2 regions of the Sinomonas flava genome follow, and region 1 is predicted to be linked to the other one. Evidence: riboswitches for the same ligand, from Rfam matches in the RefSeq annotation. Region 1 holds a riboswitch; the other holds the start of a gene.
What was found. Region 1 has a riboswitch for thiamine pyrophosphate ahead of thiC (phosphomethylpyrimidine synthase ThiC). Riboswitches for the same ligand answer to the same signal wherever they lie in the genome.

Region 1 (14,115 bases):
GGTGCGTGCTGCCGAGGTGCTCATCGTGGGGACGGCACGGCGCTGAACGTGCCTGGGTAGTTGTCGAGGACCTGGATGCGGTTGAGCGGCCACGCGATCACCGACGCCTTCCCCTCGACGTCATCGAGCGAGATGAAGCCCGAGCCGGGCTGCGCCGCGTCGTGGAAGCGCGAGTCGGACGAGTGGTTGCGGTTGTCGCCCATAACCCAAATGGTGCCCTGCGGGACGGTCACATCGAAAGGCATCGGGCGCGGCGTCTCCGCCGGGTTGACGTACGGCTCGGTGAGCGGCGCCCCGTTCACCGTGATGTGCTGGGACGCGTCGCAGCACACCACGTGGTCGCCGGGAAGACCGATCACGCGCTTGATGAGGTGCTGCTGCGACGTGTCAGGCAGGAGCCCGACGAACTCGAGCGCTTCGGTGACGGGGTTCGGTGTGCTGGGCGGGAGCGACGGGAGCCAGCCCTTCGTGTCCTTGAAGACCACCACGTCGCCGCGCTGGAGGGCCGCATTGCGCGGGATCATCAGGTTGACGAAGATGCGGTCGTTCTCCTCGAGCGTGGGCACCATCGACTCCGACGGGATGTAGAAGGCCTTGAAGAGGAATGTCTTGATGATGAAGGAGAGGACGATGGAGACGGCCAGGATGATGCCGATCTCACGGAGCCAGCCGAGCAGGCCGCCGCGGGCGCGCTTCGCCGGCTTCGCTGGCCGACCGTCGCTGCCGTGGGGCTCGGCCCCCGTTCCCGCTGCGTCGGGGCCGGTTCCGGGGGTGCTTGTCACTGATGGTCCTTCTGGGTGGCGTCGGCGGTCAACCCGCCCAATCTATCAAGCGGCCAGATGATTGCGACCGGCCGTCCGATCACGCTCTGGGTGCGCACGAGTCCCCCGCCCGGTGCACCGAGGAGGGAGCGCGAATCCGCCGATTCGGCTCGGTGGTCCCCGAGGAGCCAAAGGCGCCCGTCGGGCACGACGACGTCGAACGCCTCGGCGCTGGGCTGGTCGCCCGGGTAGAGGTAGGGCTCGTCCAGCGCCTTCCCGTTGACGTCGAGACGCCCGTCCGGGGTGCAGCAGCGCACGTGGTCGCCGGCGACGCCCACCGCCCTCTTGACGTAGATCGTGTCGCTGGCCACGATGCCGAGCCACTCGGCGGCGCCCCGCACGGCGTCGCCGAACCAGCCGCGCCCGGAATCCAGCGGCGCGAACGAGCCGCGGCCGTCGAACACGACGACCTCGCCCCGGCTCACCGGCGCGGAGTCAAGGGCGGTCCGGGCGACGACGATCCTGTCCCCGGGCGCGAGGAGGGGCTCCATGGAGCCTGAGGGGATGAAGAAGACGTCGAAGAACAGTCCCCGGATGACACCCCACACGACAAGGGCCAGGACGATGGCGAGAACGACCGAACGCCAGCCCACTCGGTGGGACTGGCGTTCGGTGCGGACCATGGACGGCGCGGTCTGCGTCTGAGCAGCCTGAGGCTACTTGGCAGAGCTGAAGTCGCGCTTCTCCTTGATCTTGGCGGCCTTGCCGCGGAGCTCGCGCATGTAGTAGAGCTTGGCGCGGCGGACGTCGCCCTTGGTGACAACCTCGATCTTCTCGATGATCGGGGAGTGCACCGGGAAGGTGCGCTCGACGCCGACGCCGAAGGAGACCTTGCGGACCGTGAAGGTCTCGCGGACGCCGTGGCCCTGACGGCCGACGACGAAGCCCTGGAACACCTGAACGCGGGTGTTCTTGCCCTCGATGATGTTCACGTGCACCTTGATGGTGTCGCCGGGCCCGAAGGCGGGAACGTCGGAGCGCAGCGAGGCGGCATCGACGGAGTCGAGAATGTGCATGATCTTCTCCTGGCGAATGCCACAGGTCACTCGCTTTGGTCGCTGGCTCCCCCGTCCATGCGGCGGAGCCCGGAATCCGTGACCGCCAGCCGAAGGACCCGGCGAGGCGGCGTGTCACATGCCGTTGACCCGGGCCCCCTGTGGCAGGCCCGATGTCCGGCAGACACAACGGTCCATTCTGCCACACCCGCGGCCCCGGAGTCACACCGGCGGTTCGGGCTCAGACGCGTCGCAGCCGGCCGTCGGCCACTTCGTAGCCGAGTTCGCGCAGCACTGCACGCTCGGACTTCCCGTACGAGGAGGCGTCGGCGCCGTCGAGGAGTTCCGGACGGCGCGCGGCCGTCCGCCGCAGCTGCTGCTCGAGCCTCCAGGAGGCGATCTTCCCGTGGTTCCCCGACAGCAGCACATCCGGGACGTCGTGGCCCCGCCAGGACGCGGGCTTGGTGTAGACCGGATACTCGAGAAGCCCGTCCGCGTGCGACTCCTCGACGAGCGACTCGGGGTTTCCGACGACGCCGGGCAGCAGCCTCCCGACCGCCTCCACCATCGCCATGACCGCGACCTCTCCCCCATTCAGGACGTAGTCGCCGAGGCTCACCGGCCGGACGTCGAAATGCTCGCCTGCCCACTCGAGCACGCGCTCATCGATCCCCTCGTAGCGCCCGCACGCAAAGGCGAGCGTCGGCTGCTCCGCGAGTTCATATGCCATGGCCTGCGTGAACACCTCCCCGGCCGGCGAGGGGACCACGAGCACAGGTCGGCGCGGCGCAGGTCCCAGCCCGGCGCCGTCGTGCGCGAGCTGCTCCTCGAGGACGCGTTCGAGCGCGAGCGCCCACGGCTCTGGCTTCATCACCATGCCGGCACCGCCGCCGTAGGGCGTGTCGTCGACCGTGCGGTGGCGATCGAAGGTGAAGTCCCGCAGGTCGTGCACCGCGAGGCTCAGCAGGCCGTCCTCCTGGGCGCGGCCCAGGAGGGAGAGCCTGAGCGGGGCGAGGTACTCGGGGAAGATGCTGACGACGTCGATCCGCACCTAGTCCTCCCCGCCCGCCGGGGATTCCGGTTCGCCCTCGTCGCCCCCGCGGTTGAGCTCGAAGAGCCCCGCGGGGGGCGTGACGACGACGAAGCCCGCCTCGACGTCGACCTCGGGCACGATCTCCTCGACGAACGGCACGAGGACCTCGCCGTCGGGCGTGTCGACGACAAGCAGGTCCTGGACCGGCATCGTCTGCAGCGCGGCGACGGTGCCGACCGTGCGCCCCTCGATGCGCACCTGGAGCCCCACGAGCTCGTGCTCGTACCACCCTTCGTCCTCGTCCTCGGCGTCCTCGAGCTCGTCCGTCTCGACGAAGAGGCGGGTCCCGCGGAGCTCCTCCGCGCGGTTGCGGTCGGGCACCTCCGCGAAGGTCAGCAGGAGGACGTCCTTGTTCCAGCGGGCGCCGCGCAGGGTCAGCGGGCCGTTCGAGGCCGGTTCGACGATGAACTCGGCGCCGGGGACGAATCGGTCCTGCGGGGCATCGGTGAGGACCTGCACGGTGACCTCTCCGCGGATTCCGTGGGGCTTGCCGATCCGGGCAACCTGAACGTGCATCGGGTGTGTGCTCTCCTCGGGGAGTGTGGTGGATGGGGCGCAGACGGCTCCGGCCCCTCCACCCTAGCGGGCAGAGGGGCCGGAAAAGGACCTCGAAAGGATGCCGGCTAGCGGCGGCGGTCGGTATCGATCACATCGACCCGCACCGGCTCGCCCTCGGCGAGTGCCGCGACGACCGTGCGGAGCGCACGGGCGGTCCGGCCCTGACGGCCGATGACGCGCCCAAGGTCGTCCTGGTGGACGCGCACCTCGAGGACGTCGCCGCGGCGGTTGCTCTTGGCGACCACCGCAACATCATCGGGGTTGTCGACGATCCCGCGGACGAGATGCTCGAGGGCCTCGGCCAGCAAACTACTCAGCCTCAGTCGTCTCGGCAGGGGCCTCGGCCTCGTCGGCCTTGGACGCCTTCGGCGTGACGGCCTCGGGAAGGATCACGGAGCCCTTCTCGGGGGCCACGAAGGGCTCCTTGCCCTTCGGGTACTTGAGGGTACCCTCGGCGCCGGGAAGGCCCTTGAACTTCTGCCAGTCACCGGTGACCTTGAGGATCGCCTGGACCTGCTCGGTCGGCTGCGCGCCGACACCGAGCCAGTACTGGGCACGCTCGGAGTTCACCTCGATGAACGAGGGCTGCTCGGTCGGGTGGTACTTGCCGATCTCCTCGATCGCCCTGCCATCGCGCTTGGTGCGCGAGTCGGCGACGACGATGCGGTAGTACGGGGCGCGGATCTTGCCGAAGCGCTTGAGTCGAATCTTTACGGCCACTGGTGTGGTCACTCCTGTTTCTGCACATGAGGTAAGCCCGGACTTTTCCGCTCCCGTGGGGCGGGCCGTACTTCGTCAGGGCTCATATGGACACAATGCGCGCGGAGAGAGGGGGCCGCACGGATCGAGTACCTGTCTATTGTGCCAGATGATGTGGCGCTTTGCATTCCGGGGCGCCGGGACGTGCCGGCAGGGTCAGGACCCGGCCCAGACGAAGAGCTCCTGCTGGTCGGAGTCGTCGACGTCGGTCGCGAGCTTGGCGAGCTGCTCGACGTAGTCGTACGCCTCGCGTGCGTCGAAGGGAAGGTCCTCCTGGTCGACCCATGCCGCGGCTACGCTCTCGACGGCGTTCCCCTCGCCCTCGTCGGATTCGTACGCGAGGAGCTCCGCGAGCGCCCGGACCATCGTGCCGGGGACTGCGAGGAGGCTGTCGGACGCGACGTCGACCATGGTGAGCTCGTAGTCCGCGCCGGGGGCGTGCACGGCGGCACCGACGAGGCTGCCGAGCTGTTCGATCTCGTAGTCCGAGACGCCCGGGATGCGGAGGCTCCCGGCGTCGTCCGGGGCGTCACCGCCGTCGAGTTGGGCGGCACGGGCGAGGGCCTGGGTGTGCGTGGACACGAAGACCTCGGCGAAGGGACTGGGAGCGGACACTTCTTCCCCCTCTGCGGCTGATGCGCTCGGCGCTGGTCGGAAAAGCTCAACGTGCCCGCCCCGTCCGGAGCGGACACGTTGAGCGTAGCGCAGGCCGGATCAGCCTTCCACGAGGGCCATGCGGATCTGGTTCTTCCACGGGTCCTCGAACCGGAGCTCGGCACCTGTGTGGCGGCTCGCGACGCCGGCCACCTTGAGCCTGTCCGCCGCGGCACCGAGGTCGTCCTGTGCGGGGACCCTGATGAGCACCTCGCCGAGGCCCAGCGTGTCCTTCCGCGGGCCGGCGCCGCGGGAGTTCCACACGTTCATGGCCATGTGGTGGTGGTAGCGGCCCGCCGAGACGAAGAGCGCCTGGCCGTGCCATCCGGCCGTCTGCTCGAAGCCGAGGGTCCGCACGTAGAACTCGTGCGCAGCGGCGACGTCGCCCACCTGGAGGTGGACGTGGCCGACGCCGGCCGCAGCCTCGCGCTGCCCGCCCACCGACGCCTCGGTCAGGTTCTGGTTCAGGAAGGCCTGCGGGGGCAGCGGGAGGCTGTCCATGACAACCTGGTCGCCGTTCCAGGTCCACGTCTCGCGCGGCTTGTCGAAGTACAGCTCCACCCCGTTGCCCTCCGGGTCCGTGAAGTAGAAGGCCTCGGAGACGAGATGGTCGGCACTGCCCGCGTACAGGCTCGGGTTGTACTGCGCGGCGGAGGCGACGGTCGCGGCCAGATCGGCGCGGTTGTCGAAGAGGATGGCCGTGTGGAAGAGGCCGGCCTCGCCGCGGCTCGGGATCTGCAGGCCCGCCGCCGGGCTCAGGTGCACGATCGGCACTCCCCGTCGCCCGAGGACCACGCCGCCGAGCGTCTCGGCAAACGGCACGAGGCCGAGGGCGCGCTCGTAGTAGTCGAGCATGAGCTTCATGCTGCCGACTTTGAGCATCACGGTGCCCATCTGCAGGTCGGCAGGAAGGAGGTCTCGGGTGGAGGCGGGAACGGTCATGGCGTGCTCCTGAGTGGTGGGGTCTGCATCAAGTGTATGTTTTGTTGAAGCTTCAATTCACCGCAGATATTCCCTAGTCCCGCCGCCTCCTAGGCCTTCGCGTCCGCCTCCCCAGCGGCCGCAACCCGCCGACCCCCGCGGAACACGTGCAGCGGGGCCTGGAGCGCCGAAACGTCCCGGCGGGGGTCCCCGGCCGAGATGACGACGTCGGCGGGATCCCCCTCGGCGAGCCCCGCGGCGCCGAGCCATGCCCGCGCGCCCCAGACCGCGGCGTCGACCGCGGCGGCCGGGCCGATGGCGACGGCGAGCTCGCCGATCTCGTCCGCGATCCGGCCGTGCGCGATCACGCTGCCGGCGTCGGTGCCGGCATAGACGGGCACCCCCGCCGCGTGCGCGCGCGCGACACGCTCGTGGCGCCGTGCCCAGAGAGCGCGCATGTGTGCCGCATAGCGCGGGAACTTCGCCTCTCCTCGCGCCGCGATGTCTGGGAAGGTCGCGATGTTGACCAGGGTCGGCACGATGGGGATCCGCGCCTCCGCGAGACGCGGGATGTGCCGCTCCTGGAGCCCCGTCGCGTGCTCGAGACAGTCGATACCAGCGTCGAGCAGGTGATCGATGGTCGCCTCCGCGAAGGTATGGGCCGTCACGCGTGCGCCCTCGGCATGCGCGGCCGCGACGGCCGCACGCACGACGTCGGGCGGGAAGGCGGGTGCCAGGTCACCGGCATCGCGGTCGATCCAGTCCGCGACGAGCTTGACCCATCCGTCCCCGGCGCGGGCCTCCTTGCGCACCGCCTCGACCAGGTCCTCCGGCTCGACCTCGACGGCGAGGCCCCGCAGGTAGCGACGGCGCCGTGCCAGATGGCGCCCGGCGCGCACGAGTCGCGGCACGTCGTCCCGCGTCTGGAGCCAGCGGGTGTCGGCGGGGCTGCCGCAGTCACGGACCAGGAGCACGCCCGCGGCAGCTTCTGCCCGCGCCTGGGCGAGCGTCTCGCCGTCGTCCGCGGCGCCGCCGGCCACGAGCCCGAGGTGGCAGTGCGCGTCGACGAGACCGGGCAGGGCCCATCCGCCCACCACGTCTGACGCCGCCCGCGCGGGGCGGTGATAGGTGATGCGACCCTCGACGACCCACGCCTCGGGCCGCTCGTCGTCGAGCCCGGCGAGCACGGGGCCGGTCAGGTGAACCACGTCATGCATGCGCCCAGAGTATCGGGCGTGCTAGGGTCCAACGCGTCCACACGGGTGCCCTCGCAAGGGCTGAGATCGGGCTGACGCGGCCTGCGACCGTCGAACCTGTCCGGGTCATGCCGGCGTAGGAAGTGAGAGCTTTCCCTTGAGCACTGAGAACCTGCAAGAACAGCACCCTGCCCACTCGCTCGCGTTCCTCGAGGATGCCGAGCATGGGATCCGCGTCCCGGTCACCGAGATCGCGCTCGACCCCTCCCCCAACGGCGAGGCCAACACCCCGCTGCGGGTCTACCGGACATCGGGTCCGGGAAGCGACCCCGTCGTCGGACTGCCGGCCTACCGCGCCGCGTGGATCGCCGAGCGGGCCGACACCGAGGCGTATGAAGGCCGCGGGCGCAACCTCCTCGATGACGGCCGCTCGGCCCTGCGGAGAGGCGCGGCGTCGGCCGAATGGAAGGGTGCCAAGCCCGTCCCGCTGCGCGCGAAGCCCGGGCGACGGGTGACGCAGATGCACTACGCGCGCGCCGGCGTCGTGACACCCGAGATGCGGTTCGTGGCGCTGCGGGAGAACTGCGATGTGGAGCTGGTCCGCTCCGAGCTCGCGGCGGGACGGGCCATCATTCCGAGCAATATCAACCACCCGGAGTCGGAGCCGATGATCATCGGCAAGGCGTTCCTGGTCAAGATCAATGCCAACATCGGCAACTCCGCGGTGACGTCCTCGATCGCGGAGGAGGTCGACAAGCTCCAGTGGGCAACGAAGTGGGGCGCAGACACGGTCATGGACCTCTCCACGGGCGACGACATCCACACCACGCGTGAGTGGATCGTCCGCAACTCCCCCGTCCCGATCGGCACGGTGCCGATCTACCAGGCCCTCGAGAAGGTCAACGGCGACGCCTCCGCGCTGACGTGGGAGGTCTTCCGCGACACGGTCATCGAGCAGTGCGAGCAGGGCGTGGACTACATGACCATCCACGCTGGCGTGCTCCTGCGCTACGTGCCGCTCACGGCCGAGCGCGTCACCGGGATCGTCTCGCGCGGCGGCTCGATCATGGCCGGGTGGTGCCTTGCGCACCACGAGGAGAACTTCCTGTACACCCACTTCGACGAGCTGTGCGAGATCTTCGCCCAGTACGACGTCGCGTTCTCACTCGGCGACGGGCTCCGCCCCGGCTCCACCGCCGACGCGAACGACGCCGCGCAGTTCGCCGAGCTCGACACGCTGGCCGAGCTCACGAAGCGGGCTTGGAAGTACGACGTCCAGGTCATGGTCGAGGGGCCGGGGCACATCCCGTTCCACCTCGTGCGGGAGAACATCGAGCGGCAGCAGGAGCTGTGCGACGGCGCCCCGTTCTACACCCTGGGCCCCCTCGTCACGGACGTGGCGCCGGGCTACGACCACATCACCTCGGCCATCGGTGCGACCGAGATCGCCCGGTACGGCACCGCGATGCTCTGCTACGTGACGCCGAAGGAGCACCTCGGCCTGCCGAACAAGGACGACGTGAAGACCGGTGTGATCACGTACAAGATCGCCGCCCACGCCGCCGACCTCGCCAAGGGCCACCCCGGGGCGAACGAGCGCGACGACGCCCTCTCGAAGGCCCGCTTCGAGTTCCGCTGGAGGGACCAGTTCTCCCTCTCGCTCGACCCGGCCACCGCCGAGGCGTTCCACGACGAGACGCTCCCGGCGGAGCCGGCCAAGACGGCCCATTTCTGCTCGATGTGCGGGCCGAAGTTCTGCTCGATGCGCATCTCCCAGGACATCCGCAACGAGTTCGGCTCCAAGTCGGCGCAGGAGGCGATCGCCGCAGGCATGGCCGAGAAGTCCGCGGAGTTCCTCGCCCAGGGCGGGAAGGTCTACCTGCCGGAGACGATCTCAGTGGGCGCACCCCAGTAGTCCGGTCCCCCGAGGTCACCCCCTCTGGGCCCGAGGTCACCCCCTCTGGGCTCGAGGTCACCCCGCGCCGCCCTGCACGACGCGGCCACGGGGTGACCTCGACACCACACCCGGTGACCTCGGCGCCACACGGGGTGACCTCGACACCACACCCGGTGACCTCGGCGCCACACCCGGTGACCTCGGCGCCACACGGGGTGACCTCGGCAGGGGGCGGACGACGGCGAAGGGGGCGCCTCCCGCTGGGAGGCGCCCCCTTCCGTGCTTCGGGCGTCCGTCGTGCTTCGGCCGCGAAAGGACCCCGCTACTTGCCGAGGAACTTCTCGAACCCCTTGGGCAGGTTCAGGCTCGAGGGGTCGAAGTCCTGGCCCTGCTGGCCGCCGAAGGCCGAGCCCTGCGAACCGAGCGCCTTCGACGCCCCGGCCGCGCGCCGTGCCTCAGCCTCCCGCGCCTGCTGGGCTGCCTTGGCGGGGTTGCCCGACTTGGCCTTCTTCTTGCCCTTGGCCGGCCCCTTCTTGGAGCCGCCGAAGCCGCCCGGCCCGGGCATGCCCGGCATGCCGGGGATCCCGCCACCGGAGGCCATCTTGCGCATCATCTTCTGCGCCTGGCCGAAGCGCTCGAGGAGGCCGTTGACCTCCGAGACGTGCACGCCCGAGCCTTTCGCGATGCGGGCGCGGCGGGAGCCGTTGATGATCTTGGGCGCGAGGCGCTCGTGCGGCGTCATCGAGCGGACGATGGCCTCGACCCGGTCGATCTCGCGCTCGTCGAACTGCTCGAGCTGCTGCCGCATGTTCTGCGCGCCCGGCATCATCATGAGCATCTTCTTCATCGAGCCCATCTTGCGGATCTGCTGCATCTGCGAGAGGAAGTCCTCGAGGGTGAAGTCCTCCTGGTCGGCGAACTTCTTCGCCATCCGGGCGGCTTCGTCCTTGTCCCAGCTCTTCTCGGCCTGCTCGATGAGCGTGAGGATGTCGCCCATGTCGAGGATGCGCGAGGCCATGCGGTCCGGGTGGAACAGCTCGAAGTCGTCGAGGCCCTCGCCGGTGGACGCGAACATCACCGGGCGGCCGGTCACGGATGCGACCGAGAGGGCCGCGCCGCCGCGGGCGTCGCCGTCGAGCTTGGAGAGCACGACTCCGGTGAAGTCGACGCCTTCTTCGAAGGCCTTCGCGGTGGTGACCGCGTCCTGGCCAATCATCGCGTCGATGACGAAGAGGACCTCGTCCGGGTTGACGGCCGCACGGATGTCCGCGGCCTGCTGCATCATCTCGGCATCGACGCCGAGGCGGCCGGCCGTGTCGACGATCACGACGTCGTGGAGCTTCGCCCGGGCCTCGGCGACGCCGTCGCGGGCGACGGCGACCGGGTCACCGGTGGCGGCCTCGAACTCCGACTGCACCCCGGGGTGCGGAGCGTAGACGGCGACGCCGGCGCGCTGGCCGACCACCTGGAGCTGGGTGACGGCGTTGGGCCGCTGCAGGTCGGCGGCGACGAGGATGGGCGAGTGGCCCTGGGCCTTGAGCCACTTCGCGAGCTTGCCCGCGAGGGTCGTCTTGCCCGCGCCCTGGAGGCCGGCGAGCATGATGACACTCGGGGGATTCTTGGCCAGGCGGAGCCGGCGCGTCTCGCCGCCGAGGATCCCGACGAGCTCCTCGTTGACGATCTTGACGACCTGCTGGCTCGGGTTGAGCGCCCCCGAGACCTCCTCGCCCAGGGCACGCTCACGGATCTTGGCCGCGAAGTCGCGCACGACCGGGACGGCGACGTCGGCGTCGAGCAGCGCACGGCGGATCTCGCGGACCGTGGCATCGACGTCCGCCTCGCTCAGCCTGCCCTTGCCGCGGAGGTTCTTGAAGGTGGCTGTCAGGCGATCCGAGAGGGAATTGAACACGCGGAGTGCACTTCTTTCAGTATCGGGTGTCTGTCCGGACCGGCGCCGTGCGCATGAGGGCACACCCGACGCGCCGCGGCTCCAGCTTTCAAGGGTACCAACTGGCGCGGGCCGAATGGCATGCTGGCACTCGTGACTGCGACTGAGACCACCACGACGCCCACCCGGACGCTGCTCATCCTCGGCGCATCGGGCGACCTGACGGGCCGCCTGCTCCTTCCCGGACTCGCCCAGCTTCTCGCCACCGGCCGGCACCCCGACCTCGTCGTGGTGGGCGCGGGCCACGAGGCGTGGACGGACCAGCAGTGGTCCGAACGCGTCCACGCCGCCACGGAGAAGGCCCTCACGGCAGCGGACGACGCCGGCCAGACGGCTCTCCGACGTCTCCGCACCGACGCCGCATACCGCCAGATCGACGTCACGGCGCCCGGCGCCCTTGCATCGCTGATCGGCTCCCTCACGCCGCCGGTCGCCGTGTACTTCGCCCTCCCGCCCTCGATCACCGAGAAGGCCTGCTCCCTCCTCTCCCATGAGGACCTCCCGGCAGGGACCCGCCTGGTGCTCGAGAAGCCGTTCGGGACAGGCGAACAGAGCGCGCAAGCGCTCAACGCCATCCTCCGTCGCCTTGTCCCCGAGCAGCAGGTGTTCCGCGTGGACCACTTCCTGGGCAAGGGCACGGTGCTGAACATCCTCGGGCTGCGCTTCGCCAACCGGGTGCTCGAGCCCGTGTGGAACCGGGACCACATCGAGAAGGTGGAGATCGTCTTCGACGAGGATCTGGCCCTCGAAGGGCGGGCTGGCTACTACGACACGGCCGGCGCGCTGCGGGACATGGTGCAGAGCCACCTCCTGCACGTCCTCGCGCTCATCGCACTCGACGCGCCGGCGGCCCTCCACGAGCGGGACCTCCGGGACGCGGTCAGCACGGTCCTGCGCAGCGCGCGCGTCCCGCACCCCTATACCGAGTCGACGCGCCGGGCCCGGTACACCTCGGGCAGCATAGGCGAAGGGCCGGTCCCCGACTACGCTGCCGAGCCGGGTGTGGACCCCGCACGCGGCACGGAGACTCTCGCTGAAGTCGAGGTGCGCGTCGACAGCTGGCGGTGGGCGGGCGTTCCCTTCGTGCTGCGCTCGGGCAAGGGCCTCGGGAGGAAGCGCAAGGAGGCGGTGATCACGTTCCGGCCTGTGCCGCACCTTCCGGTGGGGTTCCTCGGTTCCGATGCCCCCACGCGGCTGCGCGTCGGGTTCGGCCCGGACACCCTCCAGCTCGAGGTCGACGTCAACGGCCCCGGCGACGTGCTGACGCTCAACCGTGTGACCCTCGACGCCGACCTCAACGCGCCGGACCTGCTGCCGTACGGCGAGGTCCTCGACGGGGTTCTGGAGGGCGACCCCCTCCTCTCGGTCCGCGGCGACACCGCGGAGGACTGCTGGCGCGTCATCGACCCGGTGCTGGCCGCCTGGGCGGCGGGCGATGTCCCCCTCGAGGAGTACACGGCGGGGAGTACTGGACCGGCGGCCTGGGAAACCTCACGGAGCGGGGACACCGGCGGCGAGGACGGCTGAGAGCGAAGACGACCCTGCTCTAGATCGCGGTGCTGCCGCGTTCTCCCGTGCGGACCCGCACGACGTCGTGCACGTCCACGACCCACACCTTCCCGTCGCCCTGTCGGCCCGTGGACGCGGCAGTGATGATGGTCTCGAGGATCTCGTCCGCCTGCTCGTCAGCCGCCAGGACCTCCACGCGCACCTTGGGAATGAGGTCCACGCTGTACTCCGCGCCCCGGTAGACCTGGACGTAGCCCCGCTGGCGGCCGTAGCCGCTTGCGGAGCTGACGGTCAGCCCCTGGACCCCGTAGGCCTCGAGGCCCTCGCGGATGGAGTCGAGCTTCTCGGGCCGGACGATGGCGGTAATGAGCTTCACGGGCCAACACTACCGGCACGGGTGGCTCCCGCCAGAACCTCCTCACGGGGCGTCTCCCGGTGCTTCTCGAGGTGCTCCTTCAGCAGGGTCTCGACGGTGTGCCTGACGCCGAGCGGGTGGAAGCCGCCGCCGGTCGAGGAGGACGAGTACGCGGTCTCGGCGTGGATCACGAGGTCGACGCCGGCCTCCTCGACGTCCTTCGTGACGCGGAAGCCCATGACAGCCTTGATCGCCAGCGCCAGGGCGAGGGCCACGCCGAACGAGTAGCCGAGCACCGACGCGGTGCCGAGAGCCTGGATGCCGAGGAGGTCCAGCCCGCCGCCGTAGAAGAGGCCGCGGCCGGGGACGGGGGCATCGGGGCTCGCCGCGAGGCCGATGAAGAGCGTGCCCACGATGCCGCCCACGAGGTGCACCCCCACGACATCGAGCGAGTCGTCATAGCCGAACCGGTACTTCAGGCCGACGGCGAGGGCACACACGGCACCGGCGACTGCTCCGAGGACGATCGCCCAGGCGGGCTCGATCGTGGCGCACGACGGCGTGATGGCCACCAGCCCCGCGACCGCGCCGGAGGCCGCGCCGAAGGACGTCGCGTGGCCGTCGCGGACCTTCTCGACCACGAGCCACGACAGGACCGCCGCGCAGGGTGCGACGAGGGTGTTGATCCAGGCGAACGCGGCCTCGCCGTTCGCGGCCAGCGCGGAGCCCGCGTTGAAGCCGAACCAGCCGAACCACAGCAGTCCGCAGCCGAGCATGACGAGCGGGAGGTTGTGGGGGCGGTGCTCCGGGTCCTTGCCGAACCCGACCCGCTTGCCGAGCACGAGCGCCAGGGCCAGGCCGGCAGCGCCTGCCAGGACCTCGACGGCAGTGCCGCCGGCGAAGTCAATCAGGCCGAGGTGGTTGAGCCATCCGCCGATGAACGTGCCCTGGGCGTCAACCTTCGAGTCGAAGACCCAGTGGGCCACGGGGAAGTACACGAAGACGGCGAACAGGCCTGCGAACACCATCCAGGAGGCGAACTTGGCGCGGTCCGCGATGGCCCCGGAGACGAGGGCGACGGTGACGGTCGCGAAGACGCCCTGGAAGCCCACGAAGACGATCTCGGGGATCGTGCCGACGAGCGGCATCGAGCTGTCGGTGGCGAGGAGTCCGTGCAGGCCGAACCGCTCGAACGGGTCCCCGAACAGCCCGTCCCCTGCGTCGGTCCCGAAGGCGATCGAGTAGCCGAAGAGCACCCACAGGACCCCCACCAGGGCCAGCGCGCCGAAGCTCATCATCATCATGTTGAGCATCGACTTCACGCGGGTCATGCCGCCGTAGAAGATGGCGAGGCCGGGGGACATCAGGAGGACGAGGGCTGCCGAGACGAGGACCCAGGCGGTGTCGCC
Region 2 (14,115 bases), on a different contig from region 1:
CGCCAGCCCAGACCGCGGAGCCGCTCGACGCCGTCGTGCGCCAGGCCCGGGCAGCCGCCGAGGCTGGCGACGTCCCAGCGATGGCGACGGCGAACCAGGAGTTCCACCGCGCGATCGTGGCCAGGGCCGGCAGCGGACGGCTCGACGCGCTCATGGAGCAGATCCTCGCCGAGATGCGGCTCGTGTTCGCCACGATGGGCTCCGACCCCCGCTTCCACGCGCCGTACGTCGAGGAGAACGCCGCGATCACCAGGCTGGTCGAGGCAGGGCGCAACACCGCCGCGGCCGAGGCCATGGTCACCTACCTGCACCGTGCTGAGCTGCAGCTGCTCGAGGCCGTCGAGGGACAGGCGCACGCGTCCTGACCCTTTCGCTCGGCCGGTTTGTTGTTCAACAAACGCGCCTTTGCGTCGGGCGGCGACGCTCCACAGACGGCTCTGGGAACCCCTCGCACGGGCACTCCAACCCCGAACCGTCGAATTTTTCGCCGGGGATTGTTGAACAAACCCATGTCGTAGTGCATGCTTGATCTATGCGCTCGATGAGATGAGCGTCACAGCCATCCAGAAACCGCCCCCCACGAAGGACACCAGCATGAGCACCCACGCATCGTCGCACGGTACTCCGCCTGCGGCCCGCAAGATCCCCCCGGGCGCCATCAGGGCCTACATCGCGAGCCTCACCGGGACCTCCCTCGAGTACTACGACTTCGCCATCTACTCCGTGGCCTCCGCGCTGGTCTTCCCGAAGATCTTCTTCCCCTCCGGTGACGAGTTCGTGGGGCTCCTGCTCTCCTTCTCGACCTTCGCGATCGGCTACCTCGCCCGGCCCATCGGCGGCATCATCTTCGGCCGCCTCGGCGACAGGATCGGGCGCAAGCACGTCCTGGTGGTCACCCTCCTGCTCATCGGCATCGCCACCGTGCTGATCGGCGTCCTGCCCACCTACGGCACCGTCGGCGCCGTCGCACCCCTGATCCTGGTGCTGCTTCGCCTCGCGCAGGGCATCGGCGTGGGCGGCGAGTGGGGCGGGGCCGTCCTGCTCTCGAGCGAGTTCGGGGACCCGAGCAGGCGCGGCCTGTGGTCCTCCGCGGCGCAGATCGGCCCGCCGGCCGGGAACCTCCTCGCCAACGGCGCCCTCGCCGTGCTCGCGGCGACCCTCAGCAACGACGCCTTCCTCTCCTGGGGCTGGCGCGTCGCCTTCCTCGCCTCCGCCCTGCTCGTCGTCTTCGGCCTCGTGATCCGCCTCAAACTCGAGGAGACCCCGGTCTTCAAGAACATCGAGGCCCACGGGGAACGGCCCAAGGCGCCGATCGCCGAAGTGATCAGGACGCAGCCGCGCGGCCTGGCCGCGGCGATCCTGTCCCGCCTGAGCCCGGACATCCTCTACTCGCTGTTCACTGTCTTCGTGGCCGTCTACGCGACCAAGGAGCTCGGCATGACCACGGGCACGGTCCTGACCGCGATCCTCATCGGCTCGGCCTTCCAGCTCGTGCTCATCCCGGCTGCCGGCGCCCTCACCGACCGCTTCAACCGCCGCCTCGTCTACGGCATCGCGGCCGCGGCGACCGCCGTGTGGATCCCGGTCTTCTTCCTCACGGTCCAGAGCCGGTCCGTGGTCGTCCTGACCATCGGCGTCGTGGTCGGCCTCGCGCTCCACGCGTTCATGTACGGCCCGCAGGCGGCGTTCATCACCGAGCAGTTCCCGGCGCGGCTGCGCTACGCCGGCAGCTCGCTCGCGTACACGCTCGCCGGCGTCGTGGGCGGCGCCATCGCCCCGCTCGTGTTCACCGCCCTGTACCAGGCCACGGCGAGCTGGGTCCTCATCGCGGTCTACCTCGCCGTGGCGTCCGTGGTCACGATCGTCGGCCTCGCGATCGGGCGCGACCCGAAGACCGAGGAGGAGCTCGCCCTCGTCAAGGCCGACGAGGCTGGCTGACCGCCGGAGGATCCGCCCCCAACGCGTTCCAGCACGTGACTCCCAGAAGGTGACCCCCAGACCATTCCGGTCTGGGGGTCACCTTCTGGGAGTCACCTCCTGCGCGGCTTCTCAGGCCGCCAGGGTGTGGCCCCTGTGGTGCGCGTCGGCGTCCTTGCGCTCGACTTCGGCGAACTCGTCCTTCGGCTTCATCAGCGCCATCACGACGACGAGGAGCCCGGAGAGCGCGACCAGTTCGGACACCACCGGCGCGGCCATCACCGCGGCACCCCAGTGCTCGAAGACGTCCCAGACCATCATGGCCCCGAAGAACGCGCCCGCGACCACGTTGGCCCAGCGCACGACGGTGTCCGTCAGGACGAACGTCAGGAACGCCAGGACCAGCGGGACCAGCACGAACGCCGCCATCTCCAGCGTCACAGGGCTGTCGACCGCCATCTCCATGATCCGGCCGCTGCGGAGCCCATCGATGAATCCGGGCTCCATGAGCACCAGCAGGAACAGGAGGATCATGCCCACCGCATAGAACACCCACAGCGTGGCGATCCGGAGCTTCCACATCAACGACCGCATCGTCGCCACCTCCTCAGGTGGAGAGCCGCCCGCTCGGGCAGGCCTCCATCTTCAGGATGCACTTCTTCTACCTCGCGTAGAAGTGCCGAAGGTCCCCCGCGGCCTGAACCGGGCAGCCGCGCGATTCGTTTGACCCAGTGAGAGCGGGAGGACGGCATGGAACTCGACGGCATCGCGGTCACGACCCTCGACGGGCGCACGACGACGTTCGGCGAGTGGGCGGGCAAGGTTCGGCTCGTGGTCAACGTGGCCAGCAGGTGCGGCCTGGCGCCGCAGTACGAGCAGCTCGAGAAGCTCCAGCGCCTCTACGGGGACAGGGGCTTCACCGTCCTGGCCTTCCCCAGCAACCAGTTCCTGCAGGAGTACCGGGACGCGGAGAGGATCTCGCAGTACTGCTCGCAGACCTGGGGCGTGACGTTCCCCGTCATGGAGAAGGTCTGGGTCAACGGACGCGGGGCGCACCCGCTCTACCGCGAGCTCACCAAGGCTTCCGACGCCTCCGGGCGCTCCGGCCGCATCCAGTGGAACTTCGAGAAGTTCCTCGTGATGCCCGACGGCGCCGTGCAGCGCTTCCGCCCGCAGACCCCTCCGGACGACCCCGCGATCATCGCGCTCATCGAGTCAGCGCTGTCGCGCTGAGGAGGCCCGCTCCGTCGAACGCTCCGCCGCCCAGACTGCGAGCGCAGACCGGCTGCGGAGCCCGAGCTTGGCCAGCGCGTGGGCGACGTGGTTCTCCACGGTCCTGGCCGAGAGTGTCAGCCGCTCGGCGATCGCCGCATTGCCCAGACCGCGGCGCACGAGCTCTGCCACCTCAAGCTCGCGCGCGGTGAGGGCTGCGGGACCCTCGGCGTCGTGCGCTTCCCAGGCGCCCCGCAGCTCCTCCGCCGCGTCGGCGAACCGGAGCTTCTCCCCCGCACCCCAGGCCGCGGCGAGGCCACCGGGGCCGAGGAGGAGCTCCGCGGTGGCGCGCACCTGGTCGAGGTCCGCGGAGGAGATCTCGTGGAACCGCCCGCCGGCGCCCTCCCGCCGCGAGACGGCCGCAGCGGCGCGCGCCGCCGTCGTCGGATCCCGCCGCACGGTCAGCGCCGCGAGCCGCGCGAGGGCGATCGCGCGCATGGTGACGTCCCGGATCCCCGCCAGCACCTCCACTGCGCGGAAGAGCCTGTCGCGGGCCTCGGCGCTGCGCCCCAGCGACGACTCGGCGAGGCCGCCATAGGTGAGGGCGATCCCCTGCGCGAACGCGTCGCCGGCCTCGACGGCAAGCGGATACGCGGCCTCGAGGATCTCGAGGGCGTCCTGTTCGCGGTGGCCCCACACGGCGGCCATGCCGCGTGCGCACAGCGCCCGGCTCCTTCCTGCGGCGTCGCCAAGGGAGGTGTACGCCTCCATCGCCGCGACGGCCGCGCGGTCTGCGCCCTCCGGGTCGTGCCCGAGGGCCCGGGACACCGCACGGTAGAACAGCGCCTCGGCGGCCGCCGCGGACCGCGGGTCGAGCAGCGCCAGTGCCTCGTCGACATGCGCTCCCGCGAGCTCGGTCTCCTGCCGGACTGTGCGCAGGTTCGCGGCGACGACGAGCCCTGCGGCACGCGCCTCGTCCCGCGCGGGGTGGCGCCCGAGGAGCCTGAGGGCCCACCCCAGCCCCTCGTCCTGGCCGTTGCGGAACCAGAGCTCGCGGGTCGCCGCCATGAGCCGCAGGCCCTCGGCGGGCGCGGCGCGCACCGCGAAGTCCAGGGCCGCCCGCAGGTCGGGCAGCAGGTCCGAGCGTTCCCCCGCCCGGGACGCCTCGAGCACCGACGGGAACGTCGCGGCGCCGAAAACCGAGCCGAGCCAGGCGAGGTGCCGGCGCTGCGCGCCCTCGAGCCTCCCCGCGGCCTCGAGCCCTTCCCGGGCGAACTCGCGCAGGCTCTCGAGGAGCCTGAAGGTGGTCCTGCCCCGAGCGTCCTCACCCGTCTGCAGGAGGGACCGCAGGACGAGCTCCTCGAGGTGGTCCAGGGTCGCGCCGGCGACGGCGGCGGCGGCCTCGGCGTCGAACGGGCTGGCGAAGACCGCACACGCCTCGAAGACGGTGCGCTCCTGCGCGCCGAGCGCGTCGACGCTCCCCGCGATGCACGCGCGCAGCGTCCGGTGGCGCGCCGGCGCCGTCGTGGGTCCGGTCCCCAGCGCAGCCAGCCGCCGGTCGAGCCGCGGGAGCAGCTCCTGCGGCGTGAGCACAGAGACCCGGGCGGCGGCAAGCTCAACCGCGAGCGGCAGCCCGTCGAGGCGCGTGCACAGGGCGCGGGAGGCCTCGCGCGCCTCGCGCGTGTCCCCGAGCGACGGGCGCAGGGCGAGGGCGCGGTCCCAGAAGAGGGCTTCGGCGTCGTCCACGGGCAGGGGGCCGACCGCGAGGACCCGCTCGCCCGCGACGCGCAGCGGCTGGCGGCTCGTGACGAGGATCCGGCAGCCCTCCGACCCGGCCAGCAGCAGCGCCACGACGGAGGCCGTGTCGTGGAGGACGTGCTCCGCGTTGTCCACGACGAACAGCACCTCACCGGGAGCCCCGCCGGCCTCGAGCCACCAGAGGATCGCCGAGCGCGCGGACTCGTCGGTAAGGTCCCGCAGCCCCAGCGACTCCGCGACCGCGAGCGAGACCGGAGAGCCCTCCCCGATCCTCGTGAGGTCCACGAACACGGGCCTGCCGAACCGCTCGGCGGCGGCGCCGACGGCGGCGAGCGCGACCCGGGTCTTGCCCACGCCGCCGGGGCCCGTGAGCGTCACCAGCCGGCCGGCGGCGAGAGCCTCGACGACCGAGGCCACCTCCTGCGCGCGCCCCCTGAAGCTGCTGGCGGAGGCGGGGACGCGGCCGGGCCCGCGCTGGGGTGCGGGAGCTGATCCCGTGGCCATGCTGCCAGTATCCGCGTGCCGGCGAGGGGGGGTCCAGCGGCGTGCGGATGAGTACCCACGTGGGTGGATGCACCGATGCCCAGGCCCCCTCCCCACGCCTACCGTGAAGGCATCAGCAGCAGGCCGCAGACCCGAGAGGAGCACGCCATGCACGCCGCAGCCCCAGCCCCCGCCAAGACCCCCCTTCCCCTCAACGTCCACGAACGGGCGCTCGTCACGTGGGCGGCCATCTTCCCGCTCGTGCTGGCGGCCCAGGCCGTGCTCAGCCCGCTCGTCCACGCGTGGCCGGCCGTCCTGCAGGTGTTCGCGATGACCCTCGTGGTCGTCCCGGTCGCCTCGTATGTCGTGATGCCGAGACTCATGGCGCTCTACGCGCGGCTCACACGTCGATGAGGGCCTTGCCCACCAGTCCTCCCTCGACAGCGTCGTGCGCGGCGGCCGTCTCCTCGAGCCGGAACCGGGTCAGCGGCAGGCCGTGCTCCTGGCCGACCCTGAGCGCGCCGTCGGCGAGGGCCGCGCCGACGGCGGCAACGGCGTCGTGCTTCTGGGCTTCGGTGACCGTGTAGGTGAGGATGAACTGGAGCCGCACGTTCTTCCCCATCGCGGCGCGGACCGGCAGGGTGAGCGTCTCGTCGCCGGTCCCGGCGTAGGCGGAGACTGTGCCGCCGGTCGCGACCGCGGCGAGGTCGGAGCCGATGTTCGCGGCGACGTTGACGTCCACGATCAGCTCCGCGCCGCCGCGCGCCACGCGGCGCACCTCCGCGGCGACGTCCTGCTCGCGGTAGTTGACGACGACGCCGGCCCCCGCCGCGCGGGCGAGCGCCGCCTTCTCGCCGCTGCTCACCGTCGCGACGACGGTGGCGCCGGCCCAGCGCGCGAGCTGGATCGCGGCATGCCCGACCGCGCCCGCGCCGCCCGTCACGAGGACGGTGGTGCCGCTCAGCGCGCCCGGGGCGAGACGCGCCGGACCGCCTTCGCGAGCGGTGAGCGCGCGGTGAGCCGTCAGCGCGGGGATGCCCAGGGACGCGCCCGTCTCGAACGACTCGCCGTCCGGGAGGGGCTGCGCCTTCTCCGCTGGCACGACGACGTACTCCTGCGCCGTGCCCTCGGTGCCCCCGTACGCGACGTCCCAGAGCCAGACCCGCTGCCCGGGTTCGAGGCCCTCGACACCCGGCCCGACGGCGTCGACCGTCCCTGCGGCGTCCTGCCCGGGCACGTGCCAGCCCTCGAGGGCGCCCGGGTAGGTGCCGCCCGCGCGCGCCTTCCAGTCCGTGGGGTTGACCCCCGCGACCGCGATCCGGACCCGGACCTGTCCCTGGTCGGGCTCGGGAAGGGTGCGCTCGCGCAGGGTCAGGACCGAGGACGGGCCCGTCGCGCTGTACATGATGGCGCGGTAACCGATGCCGGGGGTGGGGTTGCTGGTGGTCGTCCTGTCGGTGTCAGCCATGGGCCCATCCTGCCCCATCCGTCCGCGCGCCACTCCCGGGACGTGACTCCCGGGAGTGGCCCCCAGAACGTGACCCCCAGACGGGGGGAGGTTCAGCCCTGGAAGTACTCGATCCGCGCGCCGATCGAGTTGAGCCGTTCGGCCAGGTCCTGGTACCCGCGCTCGATGACGTAGATGTTCCGCAGCTCGCTCGTGCCACGCGCGGCCAGCATGGCCAGCAGGATGCACGCCGCGGGGCGCAGGGCGGGCGGGCACCCCACCTCGGCGGCGCGCCACTTGGTGGGGCCGTTCACGTAGATGCGGTGCGGGTCGAGGAGCTGCACGTTCGCGCCGAGCCGGTTGAGCTCAGTGAGGTAGATGGCGCGGTTCTCGTAGACCCAGTCGTGGATCATGGTCTGCCCGGTCGCGTTCGCCGCGATGACGGCGAAGAAGGGCAGGTTGTCGATGTTCAGGCCCGGGAAGGGCATGGGGTGGATCTTGTCCGCGGGCGAGTGGAGCTCGGACGGGAGCGTCGTGACGTCCACGAGCCGGGTGCGGCCGTTGCGGGCCGTGTACTCTCCCGAGACGACGAGCTTCTGGCCCATGGTCGCAAGCGTGGCGAGCTCGATCTCCATGAATTCGATCGGCACGCGCCGCACGGTCACCTCGGAGCCGGTGACGATGGCGGCGGTGATGAGGCTCATCGCCTCGATCGGGTCCTCGGAGGGCCAGTAGTCGATGTCCGCCTCGATCCTGGCCCTGCCGCGGATCTTCAGCGTCGTGGTCCCGACCCCTTCGATCTGCACGCCGAGGGCCTGCAGGTAGAAGCACAGGTCCTGGACCATGTAGTTCGGGCTCGCGTTGCGGATCACCGTCACGCCCTCGCGGTGCACGGCAGCCATGATGGCGTTCTCGGTGACCGTGTCGCCGCGCTCGGTGAGCACGAAGGAGCGGTCGGCGCGGTCCGCCTCGGGCGCGCGGACGGTGTAGAAGCCGGCGGTGGCCTCGACGGCCAGGCCGAACTCGCGCAGCGCCTGCATGTGCGGCTCGACGGTGCGGGTGCCGAGGTCACAGCCGCCGGCGTAGGGAAGCCTGTACTCGCTGCGCTCGTCGAGCAGCGGTCCGAGGAGCATGATGACGCTGCGCGTGCGGCGTGCCGCCTCGACGTCCATGCCGTCGAGGTTCAGCACGGCGGGGCGGCGGATCTGCAGGTCGCGCGGCTCGCCGTCGGCCGCGGGCAGCCAGAGGCACTCGACGCCGATCGAGGTCAGGACCTCGACGATCCGGTTGACCTCCTCGATGCGCGCGAGGCTGCGCAGCGTGGTCGTGCCCCGGTTGATGAGGGAGGCGCACAGCAGCGCGACTCCGGCGTTCTTGGACGTGTTGACGTCGACGGCGCCGGAGAGGCGGCGCCCGCCCTCGACCCTCAGGTGGGTCATCTTGGGTGCGCCGACGTTCACGATCTGGCGGCCGAGGATGTCCTCGATCCGCTGGATCATCTTCAGGCTCAGGTTCTGCTTGCCCTGCTCCATGCGGGCGACGGCGCTCTGGCTCGTCCCCAGCTCGGCGGCAAGCTGCCCCTGGGTCCAGCCCCGGTCGGAGCGGACGGTGCGGAGCAGCACGCCTACGGTCTCTGCGGTCTGTTGGGCCATGCCCACAAAAATATCACGCCTGCTATACGAAGCCCCAATTTCGGCCGTCAGACGCGTCAAAACCGCATCCGCACCGGCCGGTAACAGAAATCCATGAGATATGGTGCCCCGCTCGGGCCGCTCAGGCCGCGTCAGCTGCTGGTGATCCCGAGGACGTTCCCGGCGGGGTCCGCGATCCACGCGATGCCGTGGCCAGTCTCCGGGTCCCGCAGGACGCCCCGGTCGTCGACGGGCATCTCGGGAGTGCTCGGGTACTTCTGCAGGGAGAGGCCCATCGACTCGACCTCGGCCAGCGCCGCGTCGAGGTCCGGGACGATGAGGTTCAGGACGGTGAAGGTGGCGGGCTGGTGGTCGGGTTTGGGGTAGAGGAAGATCCTCTGGCCCCCCGGCGCGGTGACATGCAGGCCGCCCATCTGGTCCCGGACGTCGAATCCGAGGGTCCCGCCGTAGAACTCGCGGGCCTTCTCGAGGTCATCGACGCTGAAGCTGGACATGGAGGACGCGATCTCGAACATCTCAGGCTCCTTGCTGCGGGGTTCCTCCCCCCGCCACGATCCCACCGCAGCGGCGGCGGCGCCAGTGGCCGCGCCCGCTAGCCCCAGACGACGTTCCACGTGCCGAGCACGACGGCGGCCCCCACGGCGAGCGCCGCGATCAGCACCCCCGCGGCGACCACCCATGCGTCGAGGCGGGAGAAACTGGACTCGCGGGCCCAGGTGCGAGGGGCCGGCCGTCCGTCCACCATTCCCCCGAAGCCGCGCGCCTCCATGGCGACGGCGAGCCGCGTGGCCCGGCGGATAGCCTGCACGAGCAGCGCGAACGCCTGCCCCAGGAAGGCGCGCGAGCGGGCCACATAGCTGTGCCCGGTGCCCACGCCGCGGGCCCGCCGGGCGAGGCCGAGCGTGCGCCATTCGTCCACGAGGAGCCCCACGAGGCGCATGCCCGCCAGAGCGCCGAGCACGAACCGGCTCGGCAGGCGCAGCTTCTGGGCCAGCCCGTCGGCGAGGTCGGTCGGATCCGTGGAGAACAGCAGGAAGACCCCGGGGAGGGCGATCGCGAGCCCGCGCAGGCCGATCGCGACGCCGGCGAGCACCGAATGCTCGGTCATCACCACCGGGCCGAGCTGGAGCCAGACCGGGCCGGTCTTCGCGGCCAGCAGCGCCGTGGAGTAGGCCGCGAGCGCCGCGGCGGCGGCCAGCGGCCACGTCCGCCGGGCCAGCGTCCACGGCCGCACCCCCAGCAGCGGCACGAGGGCGAGCTCGCACGCGAGCGCCACGGAGGCGGAGACCCAGTCGACGCTGAACAGGAGCGCCACCGTGATGCAGAGCCCGGCCGCGAGCTTCGCGACCGGGTTCGCCCGGGCCAGGACCGAATTGGGGGTCTCCGGGGTGAGGATGTCGGCGCTGCCGGCGCCCGGCGTGCCCGCGCTCATGCGGCGGCCTCCACGAGGGCCGCCCGGCCACTGTCCACGCGGTACACGGAGTCGGACAGGGCCGTGGTGAAGTCGTCGTCGTGCGTCACGGCCAGCAGGGCTGTGCCCCGGTCGAGCAGCTCCGCGAGCAGCTTCACGAGCTCGGCCCACGTGAGGGCGTCCTGGCCGAAGGTCGGCTCGTCCAGCATGAGGATGCGCGGGCTGGTGGCGAGCATGGTCGCCACGGAAAGACGCCTCTTCTCCCCGCCCGAGAGCGTGAACGGGTTCGCGCCGGCGAGTTTGGTCAGGCGGAGCCGCTCGAGGAGGGGGTCGACGGCGGCGCGCACCTCGGACTCGCCCATGCGGGCCACGCGGCGCGGGCCGAATTCGAGTTCGTCGATCACGCGTGGCGTGAGGAACTGGTGCTCGGGCTCCTGGAACACACTGCCGATCCGGGCCACGAGCTGGGCCGAGCGCCACTTGTAGGGGTTGGCCGAGGCGCCGGCGGCGAGCGGGGCGAGGGCGTCGACGCGCCCCCCGAGCGCCGGGAGCAGGCCGGCGAGGGTGAGCGCGAGCGTGGACTTCCCGGCCCCGTTCGGCCCTGTCACGCTCACGGCGTGCCCCGCGCGGAGCCTCAGGTCTACCCCGGTCACCGCCGGCGGGGCCTTCGGGGAGCGGCCCACGGCGAGCGCCTGGCCCGCGAGGAGCTCCTCACCTGCGCTATGGGCGCCGCTGCCGGGGCGGAGCGGACGTGCAGGCTCCTCCCCGGTGAGCGGGTGCCAGCCCGGCACCCACACGCCCGAGGCGGCCAGCCGGCGTCGCGCGCCCCGGTCGGCGAGCACGGCCTCCGGGGGCCCGTCGGCGAGGAGGCTCCCCGAGGAGGGCCCGTGGGGTGCGTCGAGCACCACGACCCGGTCCACGAGGTCCGCCCACACCGAGACGCGGTGCTCGACGACGACGAGCGTCGCCCCGGTGCGCTCGAGGCTGCGCCGCACGGCGTCACGGACCTCCTCGACGCCGGCAGGGTCGAGGTTGGCGGTCGGCTCGTCGAGCAGCACGAGGCCAGGCTCCATCGCGAGGATCCCCGCGAGGGCGAGCCGCTGTTTCTGCCCCCCGGAGAGGGACGACGTCGGGTGGTCGAGCGGGACGGCGAGGCCCACGTCGTCGAGGGCGCGGTGCACGCGGGGCCAGATCTGCTCGCGCGGCACGGCGAGGTTCTCGCAGCCGAACGCGACCTCATCCCCCACGCGGGCCATGGCGATCTGCCCCTCCGGGTCCTGCAGGACCAGGCCCGCGCGGCCGCGCGCGAGGGGCGCGGGCACGCCGTCGACCGTGAGCGAGCCGTGCTCCTCGCCCTCCTCCGCGGCGCCGAGCACTCCGGCGAGCGCGTGCAGGAGGGTGGACTTCCCGGCCCCGGACGCGCCCAGGAGCAGAACGCGCTCCCCCGGCGCGATGTCCAGGTCAAGGCCGCTCACCGCGAAGGCCTTGCGGCCGGCATGCCGCCAGCCCCAGCCGCGGGCCGTCACGCCGGCCGGACCGCGGCGGGCAACGCCCGAGGCCCCGGGCACGTCAGACGTCCGCGGTGCGGCCGGCCGCGAACGCGGACAACGCACCCGTCCTGGCGAGGCCCCGGACGGCGAGCCAGCTCAGCAGCCCGGCGATGACGGCGCCGGAGATGACAGCGAGCACCGTGTAGAGCGCCTGCCAGCCGAACTCCCACTCGGGGAAGTAGATGATGACCTCGGAGACGCCGAGCGCCAGGCCCGAGAGGGCGCCGGCGAGCAGCGCGACGCCGAGGTTCCAGCGGCGGTAGCGGAAGGCCGCGAAGGCCAGCTCCGCGCCCGCGCCCTGGACGAGGCCGGAGAGCAGCACGGCGAGGCCGAACTGGGATCCGAGGAGCGCCTCGACCACGGCCGCGAGGATCTCGCAGAAGAGGGCGGCGCCGGGCTTGCGGATGATGAGCCCGCCGAGCACGCCGGCGATGACCCAGCCGCCGGCGTAGAGGCCGCCCAGCGGCGCGAAGGCGGCCGTCGCCGCCTGCACGCCCACGTACCCCTGGTCCCACAGCCAGAAGATGACGCCGCACGCCACCGAGACGACCGCGGCGACGACGATGTCGACGACGCGCCAGCTGTACGAGTGCTTGGCCGGCGCCGCATTGATTGCAGACATTGCTGGTCCTCCTGTGACTCAGGAGGGGAAGGCAGCGGCTGCTGCCTTGAGATGCTCGACTCCCTTCGCCGGTACTAGCCGGAGCAGGTTCGAGGGTCTGCGGTATCCCGCACTCTCAGCGTCCTTCGCCTTGCCGCCCGGCCCTGTGCCGTGCGTCGGGGCGACGCTCCCCTGTCGTGTGTACGGTCCAGTCTACCCGCGGGGCGCTAGGCTGGCGGTCATGAGCATCCTCATCAAGCTCCTCGGCACGGCCATCAGCATCGGCGCCGGAATCCTGGCGACGAAGCTCGTCGACTTCGCCTGGCAGAAGAGCACCGGCCATGCCCCTCCGAAAGACGCGACGAACCTCGAGGAGAGCCTGAGGGACACGCTCGTGTTCGCGCTCGTCTCCGCGGGCGTCGGCGCGGTGATCCAGACGCTCGCCCAGCGCTACACGCAGCGGGCAATCGCCCGCTACAAGTCCACGCCCGAGGTCGTCTAGCCTTCAGGCGCGCGTCAGGCACGCGGGTGCGCGGCGCCGTCGTGCGCCTGGCCCGCGGCCCCGTCTTGACCGCCGCCGTGGGCGCCGTCGGGCCCGCCGCGCTCCACGCGGGCCACGACGTCCTCGAGCTCGTCGACGGACAGGCGGGCCTTGTCCAGGTGCTTGGTGCGGTAGCCGGAGCGCCCGAGCATGTGGGCCGAGACGGGCACGGTGAGCAGCTGGAAGATCCACGCGACCACGAGCACCGGCACGAGCGCCCACGTGCGCAGCTGGAGCCCGACGGCGGTGAGCAGCATGAGCGACCCGAGCACCTGCGGCTTCGTGGCCGCGTGCATGCGGGTCAGGAGGTCGGGGAAGCGCAGGATGCCGAACGCCGCCCCGAGCGAGAGCGCGGAGCCCACGACCATGAGCACGCCGGCGGCCCAGGTGAGGGCGGCGTCGAGTTCGGGGGTCATGGCCGCCTCCGGTCCTGGACGAAGCGCGCAACGGTCACGGAGCCGATGAAGCCGATCAGCGTGATGGCCACGATGAGCGCGAGGTGGTCGGTACGCCGGTTCGCCGCCATGTCGATGGCCAGGGCCGACGCCAGGACGACCAGCAGGACGTCCGCGGCGAGCACCCTGTCCAGGAGCGCCGGTCCCTTGATCATGCGGACGATGGCCCCGAACGCGGCCAGGGACAGCAGGACGGTGCAGACCACGAGGACCACGGGCATGACCGCGGAGGCGGCCCCGCTCATCGGATTCCTCCCTGACCGGGCTCTGCGGAGGCCATCCGCTCCAGGTGCTGTTCTTCCCGCAGCAGCTCCAGTTCCTCCTTGGTCCCCATGATCCGGATGAGCTCGGCTTCCGCAGCCAGGACGTCGCGGCGGACCCGCTCGGCGCCCGCGGCGTCCTCCACGTTGATGTAGTGGACGTAGAGGGTCGCGTTGGCGCGGTCGACGTCGACCACCAGGGAGCCCGGAACGAGCGAGATGACGTGCCCGGTCGCGGTGACCATCAGGTCGGCGTGGCTGCGCAGCGGCACGGCGACGACGGCGCTGCGCACGTTCGGCCCCTTGGTGACCGCGAGCCAGATCAGCTGAGCGCTCGCCACCATCACCTGCCACACGAACACGAAGGCATAGCGGAGCGCGTGCAGCACGTTGAACCGGCCGCTGAGCTCGACCGGGGGCAGGTAGAAGAGCCGAGTCACGACGAGCGCGATGAGCGCCCCGAACACGAGGTTGCCCGCCGAGAAGTCCTGCCACAGCCCGCCCCACACGACGACGAGCCAGGCGAGGAGCGGGAGCTCCTTCTTCAGCGAGATGCGGCTCCGGCTCACGGGGCGCCCCCCGTTCCGCCCGGGGCGGCTGCCTCGGCACCGGACTGCAGGTTCGCGGCGGCGCGCGCGGCGGCGTCGGGGCCCAGCACGGCGGTGATGTAGCCCGTGCGGTCGAGCATCTCCTGGGCCGACTGCTCGCTGAGCCGGAACAGCGGCCCCGCGAACACGGTCAAGGCCAGGCCCACGACGACGAGCCCCGCCGTCGCGCCGACCATCGACCGGGGCAGGGTGCGGGCCGCCGCGGGGGCGAGCAGCGCGG

Region 2: it holds a riboswitch for thiamine pyrophosphate, as region 1 does, so the genes downstream of both, ABD298_RS08340 (ECF transporter S component) here and thiC (phosphomethylpyrimidine synthase ThiC) in region 1, are expected to answer to the same signal.

Annotation. Positions count from the first base shown of each region.
Region 1 is NZ_BAAAQW010000003.1:230,383-244,497, forward strand. It holds gene ABD298_RS03765 (ribonuclease HII) at 1-24, opposite strand, end outside; gene lepB (signal peptidase I) at 21-782, opposite strand; gene lepB (signal peptidase I) at 779-1,444, opposite strand; gene rplS (50S ribosomal protein L19) at 1,478-1,837, opposite strand; gene trmD (tRNA (guanosine(37)-N1)-methyltransferase TrmD) at 2,058-2,867, opposite strand; gene rimM (ribosome maturation factor RimM) at 2,868-3,425, opposite strand; gene ABD298_RS03795 (RNA-binding protein) at 3,533-3,775, opposite strand; gene rpsP (30S ribosomal protein S16) at 3,777-4,187, opposite strand; gene ABD298_RS03805 (hypothetical protein) at 4,383-4,841, opposite strand; gene ABD298_RS03810 (VOC family protein) at 4,941-5,822, opposite strand; gene ABD298_RS03815 (amidohydrolase family protein) at 5,912-7,018, opposite strand; TPP riboswitch at 7,050-7,157, shown strand; gene thiC (phosphomethylpyrimidine synthase ThiC) at 7,155-8,912, shown strand; gene ffh (signal recognition particle protein) at 9,217-10,803, opposite strand; gene ABD298_RS03830 (glucose-6-phosphate dehydrogenase) at 10,936-12,369, shown strand; gene ABD298_RS03835 (P-II family nitrogen regulator) at 12,389-12,727, opposite strand; gene ABD298_RS03840 (ammonium transporter) at 12,724-14,115, opposite strand, start outside.
Region 2 is NZ_BAAAQW010000004.1:146,869-160,983, forward strand. It holds gene ABD298_RS08285 (GntR family transcriptional regulator) at 1-365, shown strand, start outside; gene ABD298_RS08290 (MFS transporter) at 595-1,938, shown strand; gene ABD298_RS08295 (DUF6326 family protein) at 2,050-2,511, opposite strand; gene ABD298_RS08300 (glutathione peroxidase) at 2,668-3,150, shown strand; gene ABD298_RS08305 (ATP-binding protein) at 3,133-5,391, opposite strand; gene ABD298_RS08310 (putative antibiotic biosynthesis monooxygenase) at 5,539-5,784, shown strand; gene ABD298_RS08315 (NADPH:quinone reductase) at 5,771-6,838, opposite strand; gene ABD298_RS08320 (UDP-N-acetylglucosamine 1-carboxyvinyltransferase) at 6,931-8,469, opposite strand; gene ABD298_RS08325 (VOC family protein) at 8,601-8,984, opposite strand; gene ABD298_RS08330 (energy-coupling factor transporter transmembrane component T family protein) at 9,062-9,901, opposite strand; gene ABD298_RS08335 (ABC transporter ATP-binding protein) at 9,898-11,448, opposite strand; gene ABD298_RS08340 (ECF transporter S component) at 11,450-12,052, opposite strand; TPP riboswitch at 12,096-12,235, opposite strand; gene ABD298_RS08345 (DUF4235 domain-containing protein) at 12,273-12,533, shown strand; gene mnhG (monovalent cation/H(+) antiporter subunit G) at 12,548-12,988, opposite strand; gene ABD298_RS08355 (MrpF/PhaF family protein) at 12,985-13,272, opposite strand; gene ABD298_RS08360 (Na+/H+ antiporter subunit E) at 13,269-13,856, opposite strand; gene ABD298_RS08365 (Na+/H+ antiporter subunit D) at 13,853-14,115, opposite strand, start outside.